3 regions of the Paenibacillus shunpengii genome follow, and region 2 is predicted to be linked to each of the others. Evidence: riboswitches for the same ligand, from Rfam matches in the RefSeq annotation. Region 2 holds a riboswitch; each other region holds the start of a gene.
The links. Region 2 has a riboswitch for cyclic di-AMP ahead of ACFSVM_RS03255 (hypothetical protein). Riboswitches for the same ligand answer to the same signal wherever they lie in the genome.

Region 1: it holds a riboswitch for cyclic di-AMP, as region 2 does, so the genes downstream of both, ACFSVM_RS19190 (C40 family peptidase) here and ACFSVM_RS03255 (hypothetical protein) in region 2, are expected to answer to the same signal.
Region 3: it holds a riboswitch for cyclic di-AMP, as region 2 does, so the genes downstream of both, ACFSVM_RS07640 (C40 family peptidase) here and ACFSVM_RS03255 (hypothetical protein) in region 2, are expected to answer to the same signal.

What each region holds. Positions count from the first base shown of each region.
Region 1 covers NZ_JBHUMJ010000006.1:15,138-20,579, reverse strand. The annotation lists gene ACFSVM_RS19200 (M1 family metallopeptidase) at 1-1,602, shown strand, start outside; gene ACFSVM_RS19195 (hypothetical protein) at 1,615-2,436, shown strand; cyclic di-AMP (ydaO/yuaA leader) riboswitch at 2,743-2,884, shown strand; gene ACFSVM_RS19190 (C40 family peptidase) at 2,891-3,358, shown strand; gene ACFSVM_RS19185 (GNAT family N-acetyltransferase) at 3,485-3,982, shown strand; gene ACFSVM_RS19180 (c-type cytochrome) at 4,096-4,458, shown strand; gene ACFSVM_RS19175 (4a-hydroxytetrahydrobiopterin dehydratase) at 4,552-4,848, opposite strand; gene ACFSVM_RS19170 (hypothetical protein) at 5,090-5,383, opposite strand.
Region 2 covers NZ_JBHUMJ010000002.1:727,086-732,527, forward strand. The annotation lists gene ACFSVM_RS03240 (urease accessory protein UreF) at 1-4, opposite strand, end outside; tRNA gene ACFSVM_RS03245 (tRNA-Leu) at 323-405, shown strand; gene ACFSVM_RS03250 (glutathione peroxidase) at 490-969, opposite strand; cyclic di-AMP (ydaO/yuaA leader) riboswitch at 1,346-1,569, shown strand; cyclic di-AMP (ydaO/yuaA leader) riboswitch at 1,710-1,867, shown strand; gene ACFSVM_RS03255 (hypothetical protein) at 2,008-2,421, shown strand; gene ACFSVM_RS03260 (HAD family hydrolase) at 2,634-3,287, shown strand; gene ACFSVM_RS03265 (serine hydrolase domain-containing protein) at 3,427-4,341, opposite strand; gene ACFSVM_RS03270 (alpha/beta hydrolase) at 4,722-5,442, shown strand, end outside.
Region 3 covers NZ_JBHUMJ010000002.1:1,603,251-1,608,692, forward strand. The annotation lists gene ACFSVM_RS07630 (glucose-1-phosphate adenylyltransferase) at 417-1,565, shown strand; gene glgD (glucose-1-phosphate adenylyltransferase subunit GlgD) at 1,591-2,691, shown strand; gene ACFSVM_RS07640 (C40 family peptidase) at 2,817-3,278, opposite strand; cyclic di-AMP (ydaO/yuaA leader) riboswitch at 3,285-3,422, opposite strand; gene ACFSVM_RS07645 (DUF11 domain-containing protein) at 3,763-5,442, opposite strand, start outside.

The DNA.
Region 1 (5,442 bases), on a different contig from region 2:
CGAGGTGATGTTATGCCGAAGGACGGCTATGGCTCCATGAAGCTTACCGAGATCAAAACGACAGAAGGATTGTCGCTATTGCATCGCATTCAGTATGTCCAGCCGGACGATGGCAATATGAACGACCGCAGTCTTGTGAAGGTTCGTCTGCCCAAGCCTGTCAAAGGGGGCGAAAGCATTACATTGAACATAGCCTTTGAAGTCGAGCTGCCTAAAATTTTTGCCCGGATGGGTACAGCCGATGAATTTGTCATGGCAGGTCAGTGGTTTCCTAAAATAAGTGTCTACGAGCCTGCTGGCAGACGTAATCGGACAACCGAGGGATGGAACCTTCACCAATATCATGGGAACTCAGAATTCTATTCCGACTTCGGCATTTATAGTGTACGGATAAAAGTCCCTGAGGATTATATCGTCGCTGCAACCGGATTCCCGACCAAGCCATACACGAAGCAGGATGGCCAGAGGATTTACCAGTTCTATGCTGATGATGTTCATGATTTTGCCTGGGCGGCTTCACCGAACTTTATCGTAGCTGAGGAGCCATTCTCCTCACCAAATGTTCCGGGAGTACGCATTAAGCTGTATCTTGATCCGGCTCATGCGGATCTGAAGGATCGCTATTTTTACGCAGCCAAATCTGCACTTTCTAATTACAGCGACTGGTACGGAAGGTACCCTTACTCTACCCTGTCCATCGTTGTTCCTCCTATAGAAGCGAATGGCGCGGGAGGAATGGAATATCCGACACTGATTACTGCCTTTGGCGCGGATGACACCTCTCCTGGTTATGAGCTCGAGAGAACCGTCATTCACGAGATTGGCCATCAATATTTCTATGGCATGATCGCGAGCAATGAATTTGAAGAAGCTTGGCTGGATGAAGCATTCACCTCCTATGCAGAAGATCGCCTAATGGAACAGGAATATGGTCTAACTCCCAATCTGCCGCTGCAATCTGCATCGATGAGCTCGCCTGCTCCACTTACACAGGAAGCCTGGAAGTATGACTCTCATAATCACTATGCAGAGAATGTATACACAAGAGGCAAACTCGTCCTCCTGGGTATAGAACAGCAGGTGGGTACCAAGAAGATGGATCAGATTATGGCTACCTATGCAGCCAAGTATCGGTTCAAGCATCCGACGACTGCTCAATTCCAAAAGGTTGTAGAGCAGGTTACCCGCAGATCGTGGGACACCTATTTTGACCAATATATTTATGGCAGCCAAATGGCTGATTTCTCCGTAGATTCCATCGCCATCAAGGAACAGGGGACATCCGAGGAGCCAAGCTATATTTCCTCGATCAGAGTGGCGAAGAATGCAGGCGATTACTCAGAGATTCCTATCGTATTTACTTTTGCAGACGGGCATATGATTCGCAAGGTATGGGACGGTAAAGGTGGAGAAATCATCTACAACCTGACTTACAAATCTCCGCTGGATTGGGCAATGGTTGATCCTGAGTACTCCATCACACTTGAGAACAAGCATATGAACAACTACTTAAAAGCTGAAGGAGATGAAGTATTGGAGACCCGGTTTAATATCAGTATTACCAAAGTGTTGGAGCTCTTGCTCGGAAGTCTGTCATGGTGAGGTGTATAGTGGATGAAATCTTATCTCTCCGAAGGTTTTAAGTTAGTGAAGCGTCATTTTCTAATCGTCATCTTCTTGTTTCTGTACCAACTGCTATGGGGTGTTCTTCTGTACAAAGTCGTGTCCTCTGCGGTCATCCCCTTGCTTATGCGCTATCCAGATCCCCCTCCTCATGAGCTCAGCCAGATCTTGTTCTGGTTAGAGGGGCAGATCAGCTTGAGCACCAGCTCCACAGTCCATGAATATGTATGGCTGCTTGTCCTCATGTTCATTTTAAGGATGCTCATTACTCCACTGATTCGGGCGGGTTTGTTCCACAGCCTTCATGAAGAGTCAAGCACCAAAGGCTTCTCCTTTTTTCGAGGGACACTTAAGCACTGGAAAAAGACATCGTTACTCTATCTCATTGAGATCATATTGCTGCTGCTGCCTGCCTACTGGATCCTTCCAAAGGTGCTCCCCATTCTCATGAATGCAGTCTACAATCAGAATCTTCTTCTGCAGGCGGCTCCTTACGTCATCTTATGGATCGTTTATGCCTACATCATCAAGCAGCTGCTCCTATATGTCCAGTTTGGACTGACAGGCAATCGAAGCGGCCTTGGTGCTGTATGGATCTGCCTCCGTCATGCACTTCCTGTCACTGGAGTTGCCCTGACACTTAGCACACTTGCCATTCTGCTGTTCAGTGCTTTCACGGCCGTATCTCTCATATGGACAGGACTTTTAGCCCTGATTCTTCAGCAGTCTTATCATCTCGTTCGATCACTCATCAATGTATGGAAGATTAGTTCTCAATTCAGTATTTGGCGATCCAATAGCGAAGATGCCTGAATTTATTGTCTCAATTAATATCCTACCTCTCTTGTCCAAACCGCACTCCAGCGCGAATACAACGCTTTCATAGCAGAAATTAAGTCCGACTGCTTAACGTCAAAAAAGTTCACAAGTCTCGCTCTTTTCCTAGAGTGAGGCTTGTTTTTTGTAATATTTTATCTAAAAAACGATTGCCAAATTTACACAATCTCTGTTACAATAGGCCCAGAACTTCTAGTAACAACTTTGTAATAATTGTTGTAACTTTTACTAACTAACTAAGTACATAGTCTTACAAGAGTGAGCGACTTTCACAGGTGCACATCATTAGAACAGCCAAATTCCTGGCATCTGGGAAGCGGGGGAACCACTTTTATGGGTGAATTGATCTCGCAACGTAAGTGATCATAGGGGAACCTTCTACCGAATCCTTAAGCTAACCTCGCAGGCATTGGAAGGGGATTATTTTTTCTTGAAAAAGTCACTAACTGCTGCAGCACTGAGTCTTGCTATTGCATTCTCCATCGGAACAGGAAGTGCATTCGCCGATTCCAAAATGGACAAGGTCATTGATAACGCTAAGGGAACCGAATATAAATATGGCGGTACGACTTTAAACGGATTTGATTGCTCTGGTTTTACCATGTATGTATTTGATAAACTCGGCATCGATCTGCCTCATCAATCTGGTTCTCAATACAAAATGGGCAAGTCTGTATCCCGTTCTGAGATGAGACCTGGCGACCTTGTATTTTTTAACACAAGCGGAAATGGTGTATCCCATGTCGGCATCTTCGTAGGTGACGGTAAATTTGCACATGCTTCCTCCTCCAAAGGAGTTATTATCAGCAAGCTGGACGAGAGCTACTATGAAAAACGTTACATTGGTGCAAAACGTATCATGAGTACAGAAGAATACGAAACTGCTGCATTAGATTAAGCAACATTGTGCTGGAACGAACCTTATAGCTCGAAGATTAGATTACTAAATAGTAATCCATCTTCGGGCTTTTTATATTATATTAGGGATGACTATTGGATGAGGGATGGCAAAGGAGACGATGACATGACGCAGAAAGGAACGACCTTTCATGCCCTTCCTATGAGTGAAGAGCATGCAGCTGAGATCTGCACTTGGCAGTACGAACCTCCTTATAACATATACGGCTGGCTGCCCTGGGAGCAGATGAAGGCACTTGAGATTGAATTCGGCGACCCTAAGCTCCGAGATACACAGTATTTATCCATTGTAAATGATACTGGTGAGCTATATGGCTTCGCACAATTATTTCCTCTAGCCGGTGTGACCCGGCTTGGTCTAGGCTTGAGACCTGACCTGTGTGGGCAGGGGTTAGGGGCTCCCTTTGTAAGCACCATTGTACAGGAGGCTGCTTCCCGGCAGCCGCAGAATGAGATTGATCTTGAAGTTCTCACCTGGAATAAAAGAGCGATCCGCACTTATGAAAATGCGGGATTTACCATTCATGATACCTATGAGCGTCTTACTCCAGAGGGCCCCAAGTTGTTCTTCTGTATGGTGTATACCGGAGTAAAGCTCAAATAGACATGATTGTCTCTCCTAACTTTTGTTTAAATATTTACCATAAAATACTATGAAGCAGGTTCATGATCCTTTATAATAAATGAAGGATTGTACATAGTAGGAGGACACAACGAATGAAGAAATGGATCATGAGTGGGTTATTTTTCTTCGCTTGCGCTTTTGCCCTCGTGTTAATGTTTACGGTTCCAGGAAGAGAACATGTGGCTGAAGAGGAACAGCCTCCGGCAATGCCCGAGGTAACGCTAGACGCTGCGGCTGCTGAGGAGAAGGCGAAGGCAAGCTGTATTACTTGTCACGGTAACCAACTGGAAGGCGGTATGGGACCGTCACTGCAAACCATTGGTGCAGAACATGATGCCAATAAGCTGTACCAGATTATTAGTGAAGGCACAAGCGGCGGGATGCCGGCGTTTGAAGGTCAGCTCACAGAAGAAGAGATTGCGAACCTTGCTTTGTGGCTGGCCGAGAAGAAGTAGAATCATATAACTTAAATAAAACACGCCTGCAAGAGTTTGTATCTGTCATCAGAACGCACTCCTACAGGCGTGTTTTGTTAATTCCATTGCAGCTTAATTTTGCATCATTCTATCGTAAGCTTCATTATATTGTTGTGCTTCTTTAATATCGATCGCTGTTATTCCTCCATCATCCCATGAAGTGAGCCGCAGTGTGACCACTTTATGATCGATGGTGATAAAAGGGTGATGATTGAATGCTTCGGATATTAATCCGACTTCATCAACAAAGGCAATCCCCTTCATGAAGCTGGTAAACGTGAACTTACGGACAATCCAGCGCCCCTCTTCGTATTCCCAGCCCTCAAGTTTATCTAGATGAGCTTCTACTTCCTCTTGTGTAAAGACCATCGCTTCAATCTAACCTCCTTGATAAGACGTACTTACATTCAGCAGACCCGGTGCCTCACGTAAATACAGGCACTGCAATAAATGCAGTAAAAGAATGCTAAGCATATCAGCAAGCTTAGGTGCAATTCTATCTCTATATTTACTGATATCTTACAATAAGGAACCGTTTGCTATCTGGTAAACGGCTTATCGTGTTCCATCTTATCATGTAAGCGATCCTAATTCCAGCGCCCCATTAGCCCTAAATCAGGGTTACGAAGTCCAGTTCATCCTCGCCTATCAATATATTCAGACGATGATTTTCCTTATCGTGAATCACGACTCCACTTCCAACCGTGATCATGGATTCGCTTCCCAGCGCGTAGAACAAATCTTCTGCAAGCGCTTCATCCACCTCGCGTCGGTCTGCGGCTCCAAGCCGCTCCCAGTCCTCTTCTTCCATCTCGAAGAACGTATATCGATCCGGAATTTTTGCAATAGCCTTTATCAAATCTTCTAATATGTCGCTATACTCACGTCCATGTTTTACGCCCATATGTGTGTTCACTCCATTTTTAGTATCGTGTTTCTATTATACCGGAAAATTAACCCTTC
Region 2 (5,442 bases):
TCACCAGATTCGCCCCCTTATTGTGTTAAACGCGATAACCATCTTGGGTGAATTCATATGTTATGTATATGTCAATTTATCTTTGAATATCGGTATGTTTGATATGTATTTTTACATAAACATCCTTATACTGTCAATAATAAAACGGAATAATATCCTATAAACAGTTAAATACCTATTTTTAATGTAAGATATATTGACATTTACTTAACTTCACAGTCTTATCTAAAATCAAAAAATAAATTTTAAAATAATGACTTTACTTATGGTTGATAAGTGTGTATAATATATTTTGTTGGCACGAAAATGCTATACAAGATGCGCGGTCGTGGTGGAATGGCAGACACGCTATCTTGAGGGGGTAGTGGGTGTATACCCGTGGAGGTTCGAGTCCTCTCGACCGCATCATACGAAAGAGCTTGAAGCAATTTGCTTCAAGCTCTTTTTTTTGCTCAGTGTGGGTTTCGACGGGGATTACATGCAAAATTCTCATTTTAACAGCTTGGCGATATCCGCTTCAATCTTGTCCGGTGTCGTTTGTGGACTGTATCTTTTTACAATATTTCCGTTCTGATCGATAAGAAACTTGGTGAAATTCCACTTAATCGCCTTCGAGCCAAGTATACCTGGTGCACTGTCCTTTAAGTGCTTGAACAGCGGATGTGCCTCATCTCCATTGACTTTAATCTTCTCAAACATCGGGAAGCTCACACCATAGTTCATTTGGCAGAACTCTGCGATTTCATCATTTGAGCCCGGTTCTTGTTCGGCAAATTGGTTGCTGGGGAAACCGAGAATTTCAAAGGATTGGTCATTGAATTTGTCATATAGCTCCTGCAGTCCTTTGTATTGAGGGGTTAGTCCGCACTTGCTCGCTGTATTTACGATCAAGAGTACTTTTCCTTTGTACTCCTCCATGCTTAACTTCTGGCCTTTAAGTGTATTCACTTGGTATTGATAAATCGACATGCCTTCATCCATCCTTTTTATAAATTTGGAATATAAATGATGCTTGTATTGCCGTTTTCCATCAATCTCATTATATATATTGATAACAATTTAATTTTAAACAATATATGGAGAAAGTCAAACAAAGCTTAAGAATGGAGGGGGACGATTGTCGAAGGTAAACTTAGGCATTAGAATTAAACGAAATAACGAGATAAACTGAGAACAGATAAGCTGCATGCATATTGATGAATGTTTTACTCTTATTCTATCCAAAAACAACGCTAAATCGTCAAGATGAGCCGCTGAAGGAGCTTTACATCGATTTTCAACGGGTGTATGATTCATATCGTAAATCTTGAGCAAACGAACAACCGTTTATTTAAATAGTTTCTCATTGCTATGATCGCTTAATTTCTGCCTAATATGGCGGAGAGCGGGGGAACCAGAGTAAGGCAGCGTGCTTGATTCGGTGTGAGAGCCGAATGATACACGATGCATGGGGTGAATTCTGAACCGAAGATTCATGTGGAATGTCATATGGAATCATCAGGAACAGATAGGACGACTCTCACCGTCCGAATCCGACAGCTAACCTCGTAAGCTGTACAGAGCTGAACTAGAGATGTGGAAGAAATGCATGATTCTTTCCTTCACTTCGCTTAACGTGAATATTCTCTAGGTATCGTCTGTGCCAACGTTTGAGAGAGGAATGATAAATCTTGTGAGCGATCAGCCACAGAGGTTTAATCCTCTGTGGTTTTATTTATGCGCTGAATTTTTGTTGATCCAAAAAGCGGGGGACCCAGATGTGGATGCATCGATCCATGGGGTGAATTTCATGGCTATTGCCGTGAATAGGGCAATCTCTCTTGTCCGAATCCGACAGCTAACCTCGTAAGCGTAACAAAGGGAGAGGCAGCAAGCCGAGTAGCGCCTATATCGCAGGTCATGTTTTGCCATGTTCTGATATATAGGTGGGAGAGCACCGGGCATGCCTTTGATCGTCGGTGTTCTTTTTTTGTTGTCTTTTTCTATTACAGGGAGGAAATGATTGTAATGAGTGATGAAGTTATTTTAGTTACGGCACCAAATGAAGCGGCCAGAAATTTTATTCGATTATTAATGTACAAGAAGCTTTCTTTTGCTGTACTGACGAACAGTGCACAGGAAGAGAAGCAGGTCAAACGGCTTGGAGTAGAGCACATTATACGTATGGATACGGCGTTTACAAGTAAATGGCTGCTGCCTAATGCGGCGGTAGGACGTATTTTTATTTTTGAGAACAGCTTGAATCTGACCTGCCGGTTTTTGCAAATATGCAGACCCTGGACACGTAAGCCGATTACCATTATTACACAGCTGAATCATCCTCGCGGAGTATACCGCGGTATGGGCGCAGACCACGTTATTTTTACAATCAAGGGCGAAGTAGGATTTCTGTTAAATGGAGAACGGGCTGCTGTTAATTAATTGATCTGCACGCACACAGCGATAGAAGCAGGAGACTGCGGCTAATGGCTAGTGTAGGTGCTTACTATACAGTTTGCGTAATTAGATGCAGGATTGATATACTGGAGTTAAAGGAAACATAGCATGTGAGACTCGTGATATAAGCATGGGTCTCTTTTTCTATATTTACAGATGGAAAGGTAGAGAATGGCATTATGGGGAAGTTTGATCATGTGAAATGGCTCTTTTTTGATATAGGAGATACACTCGTAAATGAATGGGTTCCCGTTGATCACATTATCGGCCAATTTGTGAGAGAAGCAAATGGACTCGGGTATAACATTACAATGGAGGACGTACGCAGCAAATTTATTCAGAGCTATTCCAATTACATCGCTTCTCCCATGCAGTACGCGATTTCGGAGCTCGTGCCTTCCGAGGAGGACAGAGAGTATATCAAGCCTAGGCTTAAGTTTCAAAAGGAGCTCGAAGAGCCTTACGCTGAAGCTCGGTCTGTTCTTGAGCAGCTGGGCGAACGCTATAGGATCGGTATCGTGGCTAACCAAAGTCCGGGTACGGAAGAGCGGCTGGAGAAATATGGACTTCGTTCTTATGTAGATGTTATTGCATGTTCGGCCGAACAAGGCTTGTCTAAACCAGATGTGCGCTTATATCAATATGCACTGAAAACAGCCGGAGCTGAGCCCTCGGAATCCATCATGATCGGGGATCGTATTGATAATGATATTATCCCAGCCAAATCGCTTGGAATGATTACGATTCGAATTATGCAGGGTTACGGCCGCTACCAGCCTTTCACGAATGATAAGGATACACCGGACTATACTGTGAATAATCTGAACGCACTGACGGCCCTGCTTCTATAAACCTAATAATAAACTGAGGCTTATACAGCAGATAGTAGCTGCTGTGCAGAGGGACTGCGCTCCGATGGTTAGCAGCAAGCTAACAGCTGGGGCGCAGTTTTCCTGCGTTCAGGGAGTTGGTTCAAGAGTGACAGGCGGCTTATTCTAAAATAGGCAGGACATCCTCCCACACTGCGTCAAGGATAGACTGTATACGATCTTCCTCACTGTTAACAGCAATCACGGCTCTCCGGTCCGGTATGATCACGAGCAGCTGGCCGTGTGCACCATCCCCTCGATATGCTCCGTGAGAACACATCCAAAACTGACAGCCATAGCCGAGCGACCAGTCTCCTTCGCCGACAGAATCAATATGCTTGCGAGTCGCAAATTGAATCCATTCTGCAGGCACCAGCTGCTTGCCCTCGTAAGCCCCCTCATCCAGCAGCATTTGGCCGAATCTGCTTAATTCTTCGGTGCTGATCACGAGGCCTGCACATCCCAAAGTGACCCCGAGAGGCGAGGTTTCCCATTCCACATGATGTATACCCAGAGGATCAAACAAGCGGGAGTTCAAATAACGGTGGACCGTCTCACCGACGGCTGCCTGAATCAACGCCGAGATCATGAATGTATCGCCGCTGCTGTAAGTAAACTGTTTGCCGGGAGGGCGGTTCAGCGGCAGGGACAAATAGTATTTTGCCCAATCCTTCTCCGTCAGTGACTGCCGCTCCGGCAGCCATAGCGGTGGAGAGTCGTGTCCCGAAGACATCCGTAACAAATCATAAAGGGTGAGCTCATCCGGAGAAGGAAGCTGCGGATCCTGAGAGCGGTAAGTGGTGTTGTAGTTGAAAAATTCACCGAGCTTTGTATCCAGTGTGAGCTTTCCTTCCTCGATGGCAAGACCAGCGGCCATGCATGTAAATGATTTGCTGATTGAATGCTGCTGACGACGCATGTCTTGATCACGGTTCCATTCTCCAACCAGCCCGCCATCCTGCAGCACACGAATCGAAAAGACATTTAAGTCTTGTGATCTAATCTTCTTCTCAAAGCCGCTCAATGTACGTATCATAGTTTCCTCCATTCCTAATTCGCCAGCATGGATCTGACACAGGTTTCAGTACAAGTCATAGCTTCGAAACGTTTAGAACAGGGAATTAATTTCATAAATCAGCTTAAGGGAGATTAGGAGATTGATTCCAGTCCTCTGAATTTCGTGAAATATGGTATTACAGGCTCATTTGAAAGTCAATATCTTCAGCTGTGCTTTTTAGAGATCGGTAAAAAACCATGTAAACTGCATTGACAATCTTCAAGAGAAGAGCTTATGATAGGAATCGAAACGATTCGAAGAAAGCGATTCCAAATGACTTTATCATCGAAAAACAGAGGAATAACCGTAGAATAGTATGGTGAAACGATTCGAAAAAGTGGATCAGAAAGGAGATTTTTATGGCCTATATAGCAGTAGAGACAGGTTCGCCGACGCTTCGTATGACGACAAGCATCCATGTCATCTCTCCAACAGAATATGGGGAACGACCGAGTTGTACGCTTTATTTGCTCCACGGTGCAGGAGATAATGCGAGCACTTGGCATCGTATGACCACAATGGAGACGTATGCGCAGAAATATGGATGCACAGTCATCATGCCGGAGGCCAATCGAAGCTACTATACCGATATGGCGTATGGACTCGATTATTTTTATTACATCACGGAGGAGCTGCCCAGGACTTGTGCCAATCTCATCCACATGAACCAGGATCCCGAACTGACTTATGTCGCAGGATTGTCGATGGGAGGATACGGAGCACTTAAATGCGGGCTGACTTATCCAGAACGTTACCGTAAAGTCGTTTCATTTTCAGGGGTGACGGATATCCAGCAGAGACTGCACAGAAGTGACATGACCACTGACTTGATCAAGGAGATGCAAGGGGTATTCGGCACAAATCTGGAGGTACAGCCGCATGAAGATTTGTATGCGCTTGCCCGGGCTAGGGCTGAAGAAGGGACCCGTCTTCCATCCATACTTTGCTGCTGCGGGAGTGATGATCCTTTTATAGACATGAATCGAGAATTTGCCGCTTCTATGAATCATTCAACTTATAAATTCAAGTATGTAGAGAGCCCGGGAGCTCATGACTGGTCTTTCTGGGAAAGGCATTTAA
Region 3 (5,442 bases), 880 kb from region 2:
CGTATTTTACTATCTGCGAACATGTATTGCAAGCCAAATGCATTATATTTTTTGTAAAAGTATAAATATGTCTAAAGTCGACATATCCCGAGGAGATTAGGGGCGAAACGTCATAAACCTCTGTTTGTCAAGAGCTGTTGCTATTGTTTATAATATAATAGAAATTAATTATTCTTGTAGTTCCTGTTCATGTGTTATGAATTTGAACTAAATGTGTAAATACTCTTAGGTCTACTAACTCTCATTCATTTAACCTCATGCACTATCTTACTGCCATTTACCACTTCTTCAGTAATAACATCATTCCTTACCAACTTCACAAACAGACATACCTACATTACAACTTCATACCTGCGAATTCACTTCACCAGAAGCAGCTACAGTTAACTCATACCGATTCCTGAGGAGGCTCTTCCATGAACAAAAAAGAAGTGGTGGCCATGTTGCTGGCCGGAGGACAAGGTAAACGTTTGAAGGGTCTGACCAAAACTTTAGCCAAGCCTGCGGTTTATTTTGGAGGAACCTATCGAATTATTGATTTCCCGCTTAGTAATTGTGCTAATTCCGGAATCGATACAGTTGGTGTACTTACTCAGTATGAGCCGCTGATCCTTCATTCCTATGTTGGTATTGGGAGTGATTGGGACCTAAACCGACGTAAAGGCGGAGTATTTGTCCTTCCTCCGCACGAACGCGAAGGAAGTAACAGCTGGTATCGGGGTACCGCGGATGCGATTTATCGCAATATCCATTTTGTTGATCAGTATGATCCTGAGCATGTTCTAATATTGTCAGGCGATCATATCTACAAAATGAACTACGATGCCATGCTGCAGTACCATAAAGAGCGGGATTCGGATTGCACAATCTCCGTTATTGACGTTCCACTATCCGAGGCAAGTCGATTTGGACTGCTAAATACGAACGATAATTACGAGATTTTCGAATTTGAAGAAAAACCAGCGATGCCGCGCAGCACCCTTGCTTCCATGGGTGTGTACCTATTCAAATGGTCTGTGCTGCGTCAGCATTTGCTCGAAAGCGAGCAAGACCCAAATTCCACCTATGATTTTGGTAAAGATATTATTCCTCTTCTGCTCCGTAATGAGAAAAGGCTGTTTGCATACCCATTTGACGGTTATTGGAAGGATGTCGGTACCGTTCAAAGCCTATGGGAGGCTAATATGGACCTCTTGGTTGACGATCCCCCATTAAATTTGAATGATCCGAATTGGCGGATATTTTCCCGTAATCCCAATGAGCCTGCATGTTACATCTCCAAGGATGCGCAAGTACGCAGCAGTATCGTGAATGAAGGTTGTGTTGTGCACGGTGATGTGAACAGGTCTGTATTATTTTATGGCGTTGAGGTTGGAGAGGGAAGCGAAATTACAGATTCGGTGATCATGCCTAAGGTGAAGATTGGGAAGAACGTCAAGATTCATAAAGCGATCGTGAGTGAAAATATGATCATCAGAGACGGTTCTATCATAGGTGGAGAGGATCAGGATGAAATATTGCTCGTTGATGAAGCTTACAGACCTCATACCTATGGTTTGAAATAATATGAACAGGGACGGTGGCCGTTATATGCAACAGCTCATGGGTGTAGTGAACTTGGATCATGAACTCGATTTAATGAACGAATTAACTTATTTTCGCTGCGGCGCAGCCGTTCCATTTGCAGGCAGGTATCGTTTGATCGATTTTGTCCTGTCCAATATGATGCACTCCGGAGTACATAACATCGCTTTGTTTGTTCGTCGTAAATATCGATCCCTGATGGATCATTTAGGGGAAGGCGCGCCATGGGATCTGGACCGCAAGCATGGAGGATTATTCATATTGCCGCCGGATTGGAATGATCCCACGGACAGATCAAAAGGAGACCTGCAGCATTTTCATAACAATCGTGATTTTTTCCTGAGAGGGTCTGGAACACATATTATTCATACCGGCAGCCAGCATCTCTACACAGCTGATTATAGAGAGATGTTTAATTATCATATGGAAACACAGGCTGACATCACCCTGCTGTATAAAAAAGCAGATGAAATTCTCCCAGAATATGAATCAAGCATCCGAATCGATGTGGATAACGGATGGGTCACGGAGATGCATGGGGAAGGTGGACATCCCAATATCTATTTAGGTGCATTTATTGTAGAGAAGCAGCTGTTCCTGAAATTAATAGATCATTGTATTGCTCATGGCCACAATCATTTCTTTCGAGATGGAATACAGAACAATCTGACCAATCTCAAAATCGCAGCTTATGCTTATGATGGATATCATGCCGTGATTAACTCTGTGGACAGCTATTACCGCAACAGTCTGGAGCTGCTTCAGCAGGAACAGTACAATCAGCTGTTTAAATATCATGAGGTGCATACCAAGATTAAGTATGAGCCGCCAACTCGTTATTTGGAACAGGCCGAAGTCAGTAATTCCTTAATTGCGAATGGATGCGTTATTGGGGGAACGGTGGAGAACAGTATCATTTTTAGGGGTGTTAAGATACATAGCGGGGCGCGAATACGTAACTCGATTATTATGCAGAAATGCGTAATTGAGGAGAATGCGGTGCTTGAGAACGTGATATTGGATAAGGATGTACACTTGTCTGCGGATCGCAGGTTGATCGGTGATGCCAAGAAGCCCTATGTCATTGCGAAGAGCAGCCAAATCTAAACGTAATGCTCCAAGCCCTTGCTGTGTCATATACATCAGAAGGTCCAGGAATCATTCCTGGACCTTCTTCATTTATTTTATATGCTTGTACTATTGTTTGAACGATAATATATCGGGTAATGTAATTATAATCCAGCTCTCTCAGCAGAGGCCGGGCTCAGTATTCTTTTGGCTCCGTAGTACTTGGAGCTCCAGTATCCTTTGTTAATCGGTGTAATGGCGATCCCTTTGGATGAGGTAGCGGACACAAATTGATTGTTGCCAAGGTAAATTCCCACATGTGAAACACCGGATCCGCTGGTATTAAAGAAGACAAGATCTCCCTTTACAAGCTCGGATTTCTTGATAGCCTGTCCTTTATGGAATTGCTGTTTGGAGCTGTGAGGCAGATTCACACCAAGCTGCTTATATACATAACGAGTAAATCCGGAGCAATCGAATCCGGATAGAGTGGAACCACCAAATTGGTAAGGTATGCCTACGGTATTGTTAACTGTTTTAGATAGAATAGATGCGGATGCTTCTGTAACTCCTGCGGAGAATAATAGAGCGAACCCTAGTGCCGCTGCTGTTAGTGTCTTTTTCAAAGTAAATAATACTCCTTCCAATGCCTGCGAGGTTAGCTAAGGATTCGGTTGAAGGTTCCCTATGATCACTTTAATATTGATCAATTCACCCATAAATGGTCGGGTCCCCCGCTTCTTGGTGCGAGAATTCGGCAGTTATCAGTCATACACCTAATGATTTCGACAACGAAAGTGACATTAATGATTACGAAATTGTTACTTTATCTACTTTTGGATTTTATCATTCACTGGTATATTTATCAACTCTCTTTTCCGAAGTTTGGCATAGTTTTTTCGTTGTTGTGTAAAATAAATCGTGAAGTGCTCGTTAAACCGAAGGTATAGGAACTTTGGAAGGTGTTCATTCGTTCATAAATTTCTGACAAACTTGTCATTAGTTTTTGTCGAATTTAGTAGATTGAGGAGTTAAGTATCATCCAAGAATAGAAAATCCCTCACTTCCAGGATTGAAGTGAGGGATTTTCATATGATGAGTATGATATTTCTATTCATCGTGCTGCTCGATTACAATGATATATTCGTTCGAGTGAACTTCCAGTGTATATTCCTTGTTCTCAAACAAATAAGTAAATAATACAGTAACGTACCCTTTTAACAAATCGGATGGCAGAAGTCCTTCGATATTCACACGAACGATATATTCAATCTCTGCATATTGTCCCGGCTCAAGAACCCCTATGATGAGTATCCCGTCTATCAAATCTTGTATTGAGAAGGGCTTTATGGTCCCATCCTGGAAGTGCAAGATTCCCCTCATAAGCGCTGTACCCGGTGGAATGAGACCTCGCAGCGATAGAGCTGCTGCAAGATTTCCCGTATTGCGAACCAAGATTCGTATGGTGACCTCATCACCCCGCTCAACCCGGACAGGCTGTGAAGTGAGCTCCGCCTGAATAACAGGTGCAAGAAATAATACCTGGACCTCTGTCTCCTCACGAAGCGAGACCGTTCTGCTATCGGTCAGTCGATACGTAAACTGGAGAGCTGCTTGATTGATCAGATTCATCTGCGTAAATCGGGAATAGGGGGTGAAGGATACAAGGGCTCGGTACGTAATGACCGTTCTGGATCTCGGAAACAAAGTCCCCAGCCTTATGCCTAGCACAGGATTGGCATTGTGAACCTCGACCCCGTTGATTTGAACCGAATAATCTTCGAAGATAAGACCTTGTGGAAAATTCATATAGTAAACAGCCTCGATCGGGAGATCCCCTTCATTTAGTATCACAGCAGTAAACTGTACAGCGCCTCCATAGGTGACTTGACCAGGCATGACCGTTACGACCATGTTCACGACGGGTTCAACTGGGGAAAGAACGACTTCATTGGAACTGGTCTGTACAGGCACGCCGTCAGAGGTGTAAGCAACGAGTACTTCGCTCGATAAAGGACTACTAACGCTGAGCACACGAACTTGGTATGTCAGCTGTACAACCTCTCCAGGATTAATGACGGGAAGTATAAAGCCTTGAACAGGATCAAGACCCGGAGAGATGATACCGTTAAGTATCACACTCCCCGGAACAAAGCTCATTCCTGCAGAGAGCACTACGCTCAATCTCGCATTGAGCACGGGTACGGAGCCTGTATTTTGAATCGTTACAGTAAAAGTAATAACATCTCCAACAAAGGTTTGAAGCGTGTTGGCACGCTGAGATATGGTCAGCTGCGCATTGGCAATTGCAATCCGCACACCGTTAGAAGTGACGTATCTCGTGATGGTTCGGCCATCCAAAGTTTGAAAAGTATACGCTGCGCTTGCCACATTGAAGATCTCGTTAGAAGGCGGAAGGCTGGTGACAATGGCTTGAAAACTGATATTGGCTGCTGAGCTGCTGGCAACGATACCTATATTCAGAGGTGAAGAAATGTCTACACCCGGAAGAGGCTGCCCATTCCGAAGCACACTGTTAACAATAAATTGCAGACCTTCCGGGATCGCATCCTGCACAATAACCTCTGCATCGGCGTTCCCTGTGTTAGCAATGTTCAGCTCGTATGTGATGATGCTGCCTAATGCAGCTTGCGTAACGGAAGCTGATTTTTGAATCGTGATTACCGGGCCGGTTAGTGGAATGCTCACCAGGTTGGAATAAGCTACACCACCTGTTGCTCCTGATATAAAAGTAACCGACGTTTGGTTCTGAAGAAGGCGTTCCTGATT